Regions from separate parts of the Streptomyces sp. ITFR-6 genome, predicted to be linked through region 1. Evidence: riboswitches for the same ligand, from Rfam matches in the RefSeq annotation. Region 1 holds a riboswitch; the other holds the start of a gene.
The links. Region 1 has a riboswitch for cyclic di-AMP ahead of RLT59_RS13825 (C40 family peptidase). Riboswitches for the same ligand answer to the same signal wherever they lie in the genome.
Positions count from the first base shown of each region.

Region 1 (4,068 bases):
CCATCAGCGTGTTGAACCGCTTGACGGCGTTGGCGGAACGGGCGGCCATGCCGTACGCCTCGTCGACGCGGCGCAGCGCCTGCGGGAAGGTGATCTTCTCCCGCATCGAGAGGGCGTCGATCATCGCCTCCGCCCGGTCCCCGATGCCGCGCTTGGGCACGTTCAGGATGCGGCGCAGCGGGACGGTGTCCTCCGGGTTGGACAGCACCCGGAGGTAGGCCAGGACGTCCCTGACCTCCTTGCGCTCGTAGAAGCGCACTCCGCCGACGACCTTGTAGGGCAGGCCGACCCGGATGAAGATCTCCTCGAAGACACGGGACTGCGCGTTCGTCCGGTAGAAGATCGCGACGTCGCCCGCCTTGGCGTCGCCCGCATCGGTCAGCCGGTCGATCTCGTCCGCGACGAACTGCGCCTCGTCGTGCTCGGTGTCCGCGACGTAGCCGGTGATCCGGGTGCCGGAGCCGGCGTTGGTCCAGAGGTTCTTCGGGCGGCGGCTCTCGTTGCGCTCGATGACGGCGTTGGCGGCGGACAGGATCGTCTGGGTGGAGCGGTAGTTCTGCTCCAGGAGGATCGTGGTCGCGTCCGGGTAGTCCTCCTCGAACTGGAGGATGTTGCGGATCGTGGCGCCCCGGAAGGCGTAGATCGACTGGTCGGCGTCACCGACGACGCACAGTTCGCCGGGGGCGTCGGCCGCGCCGGCCGGGCCGACCAGCTCCCGTACGAGCGTGTACTGGGCGTGGTTGGTGTCCTGGTACTCGTCGACCAGGACGTGCCGGAAGCGGCGGCGGTAGTGCTCCGCGACGTCGGGGAAGGCCTGGAGCAGGTGCACCGTCGTCATGATGATGTCGTCGAAGTCCAGCGCGTTGGCCTCGCGCAGCCGGGACTGGTACATCGCGTAGGCCTGGGCGAGGGTCTTCTCGAAGCCGTCCGTGGCCTGTCCGGCGAAGGTCTCCTCGTCGATCAGCTCGTTCTTCAGGTTCGACACCTTGGCCGTGAACGACTTCGGCGGGAAGCGCTTCGGGTCGAGGTCGAGATCGCGGCAGACCAGGGCCATCAGCCGCTTGGAGTCCGCCGCGTCGTAGATCGAGAACGAGGAGGTGAAGCCGAGCTTCTTCGACTCGCGGCGCAGGATCCGGACGCAGGCGCTGTGGAAGGTCATGACCCACATGGCGTTGGCGCGGGGGCCGACGAGCTGCTCGACGCGCTCCTTCATCTCGCCGGCGGCCTTGTTGGTGAAGGTGATCGCCAGGATCTGGCCGGGGTGCACCCCGCGCTCGGCCAGCAGGTGGGCGATGCGGTGCGTCAGCACCCGGGTCTTGCCCGAACCGGCCCCGGCGACGATGAGCAGCGGGGAGCCCGCGTACACGACGGCGGCACGCTGCTCGGTGTTCAGCCCGTCGAGCAGCGCGGCGGCGTCGATGACCGGGCGGTGGGCCCCGTCGCGGTAGTACGCGTCGCGGGGCGGCGGGGGCCCGTCGAACACGCCTCCGAAGAGGTCCTCCGGCACCGCTTCGGGTGCGGAGTCCTCGGGGGGCGGCGGGGGCCCGTCCTCCGCGTGCTGGAGGCCGGCCAGGAAACTGTCGTCAAAGAGGCTGCTCATCGCTGTCCGAGTCTAGGCGGCCCTACTGACACCCCGGGCCCGCATGGCAGAACCCGTACCTCCGGAGCCACACACGGCGATGTCCGGAGCACCCTGCGTAGGGAAAGGGCGGGCCGCGCCCGGCCGTGCGGCGCGGGTTCCGCAAGGTCACGAAAATGTATCGGGCATATCGAACATCAACCTTCACAGCGACACCATGAGTTGGCTAGCGTGCTCGTTCGGACGGCCGTACCCCCAGAGGCGAACCACGCCGAGCGGGCGTCCACGCCGAATCCGGGCCGCCCGTACGGGGTCCGGAACCGGGGACCCACACGCAGCACCGGGGTGAATCGGTCCGCAACCCCCCACCAGGACCGTAGGGCAGCCTTCCGTTCCGCCCGAACCCGACAGCTAACCCGGTAGGCGGTCCACGGAAGGAAATGCCGGTCTTGGCATCGCATCGGAAACCGCGCCTCCGGGTGCGCAGCACCACCCCCGCCATCGGGTTCACGACGGCGGCTCTGGCCTCCGTGACCCTGCTGTCCACGCAGAGCGCGCTGGCGGCCCCGGCCCCGAAGCCCAGCATCGAGGACGTCCAGAAGAAGGTCGACGACCTCTACCGGCAGGCGGGCACCGCGACCCAGCACTACGACGAGGCGAAAGAGGCGTCCGCCGCGCAGCGCGCCAAGGTGGACGGGCTGCTGGACGACATCGCCAAGCGCGCCGACAAGCTGAACGACGCCCGCCGCACGCTCGGGAACTACGCGGCCGCCCAGTACCGCGACGGCGCGCTCGCGCCGACCGCCACCTTCTTCCTGGCCAACGACCCGCAGTCGTTCTTCGACCAGACCCACCTGATGAACCGGATGGCCGCCAACCAGCAGCAGGCCGTCACGGACTTCCGTACGAAGCAGGCGGAGGCGTCGAAGAAGCGGGCGGAGGCGGTGACGAGCCTGGAGACGCTCACCGCGTCGCAGACCAAGCTGCGCACCAGCAAGCAGAACGTGCAGAACAAGCTGACCGAGGCGCGCACGCTGCTGTCGAAGCTGACCGCGCAGGAGAAGGCGCGGCTGGCCGAGCTGGAGGAGAAGAAGAAGGCCGAGGCCGCGCGCAAGGCCAAGGAGCTGGCGAAGAAGCAGGCGGCCGCCAAGGCGGAGGCCGACCGCAAGGCCAAGGAGGCCGGCGGCAGCGGCACGGGCTCCGGTACGGGCACGGGTTCGGACACCGGTTCCGGCACCGGTTCCGGCACGGGCACCGGTTCCGGTTCGGACAGCAGCGCGACGACGAAGGCCGAGAAGGTCCTCGCGTTCGCCAGGGCCCAGATCGGCAAGCCGTACGTCTGGGGGGCGACCGGCCCGTCCTCGTACGACTGCTCGGGGCTGACCCAGGCGGCCTGGAAGGCCGCGGGCGTCACCATTCCCCGGACCACCTGGGACCAGGTGAACGTCGGCACCCGGATCGCCACGGAGGACCTTCAGCCCGGGGACCTGGTCTTCTTCTACAACGACATCAGCCACGTCGGGATCTACAAGGGCGACGGCATGATGATCCACGCGCCGAAGCCGGGGGCCAATGTGCGCGAGGAGTCGATCTACTACATGCCGATCTACGGGAGCGTGCGCCCCGGTTAGACCGTCGTCGCCGCGGCGGGCGCTCAGGTCCAGAGCGTGGCGATGAAGATGTTGACCACCGTCAGTCCGCCCACCGCCGCGAAGAGGCCCTTCTCGACCTTCTCCTCGTCCCGCTTGACGTAGACCAGCCCGAGGATGACGACGAGGATCAGCAGCTTGATGCCGATCTTGACGTTGTTCACGGGGTGGTCGTCGGCCTGGTCGAGCCCGACCAGGGCGATTCCGGTGACCAGCATGGTCAGCGCGCCGTGCAGCATCCCCGGTACGAACCGGGCCGTCCCCGCGCTCATCGCCTTCATCTGCGTGAGGAAACCTCCCAGCAGGGCGGCGATTCCGATGATGTGAAGAGCGACGAAGACATCGATGAGTACACGCATGGTTCCGCACCCTAGCCCTGCCCTTAGCAGGCCTCCGCAGTGAGGTGCTACTTACTGGCCGCTTGAATGATGAATGCACCAATTGCCTGGCTCTGGTGCAATTTTTCCTGTCATTCAGAAACAACGCACCGCCAAATTCGGGCAATAAGCGTCATTACGACTCTTCCCCGTGCCCCGGGTTTAGCGTCCCTACCAGGTGACCGGATCACCGCCGCTCCGCACCCGGACGGCGCCGCCCGGTCGCCCCGCCGAGAGATCCGGCGGCGGGCCGCTCCCCCTGTTGGTGACCCGCCGCCGGACCGGGCGGGTCCGCCGGTAGGCCCCGGCGGGCAGTCGACAGGAAGGACCACCGCCCTCGTGGCCGCGCACCGGAAACCAAAGCAGCGCCCGTACACCGGCTCTGCTGCCCGCACCGCAGCGACCCTCGCCCTCGCCGGGGCCGCGACCGCTGCCGCACTGCCGGGATCCGCGCACGCAGAGC
Region 1 is NZ_CP134612.1:3,110,724-3,114,791, forward strand. It holds gene pcrA (DNA helicase PcrA) at 1-1,600, opposite strand, end outside; cyclic di-AMP (ydaO/yuaA leader) riboswitch at 1,856-2,021, shown strand; gene RLT59_RS13825 (C40 family peptidase) at 2,020-3,210, shown strand; gene RLT59_RS13830 (hypothetical protein) at 3,234-3,587, opposite strand; gene RLT59_RS13835 (C40 family peptidase) at 3,945-4,068, shown strand, end outside.

Region 2 (4,068 bases), 1.3 Mb from region 1:
GCCGAGGGGCTCGACGAGCTCCCGGAGACCGTCTGACCCAGCGGTCACGACCGCCTGGAATTCCTGCGCGAGAGCCGCGGCACCCCCGACCGGGAGCCGCGGCTTTTGCGTTCGCACGAGAATGCCGTCCATTGCGACCCATATGGTCCGGCCGCCGGAAATAATTCAGGACGGCGAGCGGAACAACGGAATGGACAGCACCAGAACGCTTCGGCGAATAGCTACTTCTTTTATACGGCGTAATTGTTAACGACGGCCGCCCTGGGTGTTTACGGCATGTTGCGAAGTCCTCACCCGGCCGGCCCGGGGTACGGCCGGAGCAGCGGGGCGGCCGGGGCGGCGCAGCCGGTGCGCGGCGGTGGCCCGCTCGGCGTGCTGGGCGGCGAGCGCCCTCGCCCGTTCCGCGTCGCCGCGCGCCACGGCGTCCACGATGGCCCCGTACTCGGCCCAGGAATCGGCGGGGCGGGCCGGCGGGTCGACCGCGTACATCCAGGCGATCTTGTGCCGGAGCTGGGTGAGCAGGGCGATCAAGCCGGGGCTTCCGGAGGCCTGGGCGAGGGTCTCGTGGAACCAGCCGCCCAGTGAGCGCAGATCCTCGCCCTCGCCCCGGCGGGCCCGCTCCTGGCCCAGCCTGACGAGGCCGCGCAACACCTTGAGGTGGGCGTCTGTGCGGCGCTGGGCGGCACGGGCCGCGCCGAGCGGCTCCAGCAGCATCCGGACCTCAAGCAGGTCCGCCGCCTCCTGCTCGTCGGGCTCTGCGACGCAGGCCCCGGCATGCCTGCGGGTGACCACGAAGCCCTCGGACTCCAGGGTGCGCAGCGCTTCACGCACCGGGACGCGGGAAACCCCGTAACGGCGTGCGAGCACTTCCTCGGTGAGTCGGCTGCCGCGTTCGAAGACACCGGAGACGATGTCGTCACGGATTGCCGTGCATACCGAATGCGCCGGAATGCGCATGTCCGAACCTCCGCCTTAATCCCCGCGAAACGCGGCCGATCGACGCCTGTCCTGTGACTCTATTGCAATGCGGACGCATTTCCGATGCCGGGCGGAAATTCATGAATATCTTTTGGTTCCGGACGCGGGTACGGCTGAAGGCCCCGGCGCGTCGCCGGGGCCTTCGGTGAGATGCTTCGCGTCGGTCAGACGGTGACGCCGTGGGCACGCAGATACGCGACCGGGTCCATGTCGGAGCCGTACGACGGGGTGGTGCGGGCCTCGAAGTGGAGGTGGGGTCCGGTGGCGTTGCCGGTGGCACCGGAGAGGCCGATCCGCTGCCCCTGGCCGACGCTCTGGCCGACGGACACGGCGATCGAGGAGAGGTGGCCGTACTGGGTGTACGTGCCGTCCGTCATCCGGAGCACGATGTTGTTGCCGTACGCGCCGCCCCAGCCGGCCTCGACGACCGTACCGGCGCCGACGGCGACGACGGAGCTGCCGGACGCGGCGTGGAAGTCGATGCCGGAGTGGCTGCCGGAGGACCAAAGGGAGCCGCTGGACTTGTAGCCGGTGCTCACGTAGGAACCCGCGACGGGCAGCTGGAAGGTGCCCAGCCGGGCGCGCTCGGCGGAGCGGGCGGCACGCGCCTCGCTCTCGCGGGCCTTCTTGGCCCTGGCGGCTTCGGCCTTGGCCTTCCTGGCCTTCGCCTCGGCCTTCTTCTTCGCGTCGGCTTCGGCCTTGGCCTTCGCCTCGGCGGCGGCGTCGGCCTGGTGCCGCTGTGCGTCCGCCTGGGCGTCGATCCGCTCGGCCAGGTCGCCCTCGATGGCGATGATCTGGGAGAGGCCGGTGTCGGCGGCGGGAGCCTCGGTGTCCGCGGCGAGCGCCGGGGAGGCCAGCGAGCCGATGACTCCGGTGGTCGCCAGGGTCGCGATGCCGACCGCCTTCGCGCCGCGGCGCGTCATACGGCACGGGGCACGGTGCTTCCCCGTGGCACGGGTGAACGCCATGAAGTGGCTGGTCCTTTCCTTCCTTCTCGCCTACCGGGTTAGCTGACGGGTTCGGAGCAGGAAGGTCTCCTACGGAGTCCCGGCCTCGTCGAGGCGTGGGCATCCGATTCACCCCAGGGACTGCGTGGGTCCCCGGCTCCCCCGGCTCGCGCCTGACGGGGACTCGGCGATGGCTGCCCGGTACGTCGCGGATGCGGCATACGAGTGACGGACAGCCGCGCCGACGCTAAGCGGGGGCACTTCCCCGCACCAAACGGACAGGCGGTTTTGTAGCGCATCCCACAGGGCAGACAGGCAACCTCTCCACCAAAGCGGACATAAAGGGAGGCCCTGGCGGCAGACGACCCGCCAGGGCCTCGCCCCCGCCCCGCTGTCGGGGGCGGTGGCAGTTCAGCCGGTGACGACCGAGACCTCTCCGATGCCGAGAGCCGAGACGGGCTCCTTGATCTGTGCGGCGTCCCCGACGAGGACCGTGACCAGCCGGTCCTCCGGGAAGGCGTTGACCACGGCCGCCGTGGCCTCCACCGTGCCGGTCTCCGCCAGGCGCGCGTACAGCTGCGCCTGGTAGTCGTCCGCGAGGTGCTGTTCGACCTGGTCCGCGAGGGTGCCCGCGACGGAGGCGGCCGTCTCGAACTTCAGCGGTGCCACGCCCACGAGGTTCTGCACGGCCGTCTCGCGCTCGGCGTCCGTCAGGCCCTCCGCGGCCAGGATCCGCAGCACCTTCCACAGGTCTTCCAGCGCCGGTCCGGTGGACTCCGTGTCCACCGAGCCGCTGATGGCGAGCATCGCGGCGCCGGTCGCCCCCGAGGCGGAGTCCCGGGCCGAGGAGCGCAGCACCTGGGCGAAGGCGCGCACGCCGTAGGTGTAGCCCTTCTCCTCACGCAGCACCCGGTCGAGCCGGGAGGTCAGCGTGCCGCCCAGGCAGTACGTGCCGAGCACCTGGGCCGGCCAGACGCTGTCGTGCCGGTCGGCGCCGATCCGGCCGATCAGCAGCTGGGTCTGCACCGCTCCGGGGCGGTCCACGATGACCACCCGGCCGGTGTCGTCGGCGGTGATCGGCGGGACCGGACGGGGCGCGGCGGTGTTGCCCGACCAGTCGCCCAGGGTGTCGGAGAGCAGGGCGTCCAGGTCGATGCCGGTGAGGTCACCGACGACCACGGCGGTCGCGGTGGACGGGCGGACGTGGGCGTCGTAGAAGGCGCGCACGGCCGCGGAGTCGATCCGCTCGACGGTCTTCTCGGTGCCCTGGCGCGGCCGCGACATCCGGGCCGTGGCCGGGAAGAGCTCCTTGGAGAGCTGCTTGGCCGCGCGCCGGGCCGGGTTCGCCTGCTCGTGCGGGATCTCGTCGAGCCGGTTGTTCACCAGCCGCTCGATCTCGCTGTCCGCGAAGGCCGGTGCCCGCAGGGCCTCCGCGACCAGGCCGAGCGCCTTGGCCAGCCGGGAGGCGGGCACCTCAAGGGAGACCCGGACGCCGGGGTGGTCGGCGTGGGCGTCCAGGGTGGCGCCGCACCGCTCCAGCTCGGCGGCGAACTCCTCCGCGCTGTGCTTGTCGGTGCCCTCCGACAGGGCGCGCGACATGATCGTGGCCACCCCGTCCAGTCCTTCGGGTTCGGCGTCGAGCGGGGCCTCCAGGAAGACCTCGACGGCGACGACCTGCTGGCCGGGGCGGTGGCAGCGCAGCACCGTGAGGCCGTTGGGCAGGGCACCGCGCTCGGGCGCGGGGAAGGCCCAGGGCCTGGCCGTCCCGGGGGCGGGCTGCGGGTGGTACTCCATCGAAACTCCAGTCACGGCAGCGTCGCTCACTTGTCCGCCCCTTCGTGCGCGTCGGTGTCGTCGGCGGCGGTCTCCGCCTCGTCTGCGGGCCCCGCGGGCTCGACCGGCTCGTAGACCAGCACCGCCCGGTTGTCGGGCCGCAGCTGGGCCCTGGCGGCCGCCCTGACCTCCTCCGCGGTGACGTCGAGAACCCGGTGCACGGCGCTCAGGGCGAGCTGCGGGTCACCGAACAGCACGGCGTACCGGCACAGTTCGTCGGCGCGGCCCGCGACCGTACCGAGCCGGTCCAGCCACTCGCGCTCCAACTGGGCCTGGGCGCGCTCCATCTCCTCGGGCGAGGGGCCCTCCT
Region 2 is NZ_CP134612.1:1,855,973-1,860,040, forward strand. It holds gene RLT59_RS08290 (HPr family phosphocarrier protein) at 1-36, shown strand, start outside; gene RLT59_RS08295 (GntR family transcriptional regulator) at 247-957, opposite strand; gene RLT59_RS08300 (M23 family metallopeptidase) at 1,143-1,946, opposite strand; cyclic di-AMP (ydaO/yuaA leader) riboswitch at 1,960-2,125, opposite strand; gene RLT59_RS08305 (M16 family metallopeptidase) at 2,337-3,719, opposite strand; gene RLT59_RS08310 (M16 family metallopeptidase) at 3,746-4,068, opposite strand, start outside.
Region 2: it holds a riboswitch for cyclic di-AMP, as region 1 does, so the genes downstream of both, RLT59_RS08300 (M23 family metallopeptidase) here and RLT59_RS13825 (C40 family peptidase) in region 1, are expected to answer to the same signal.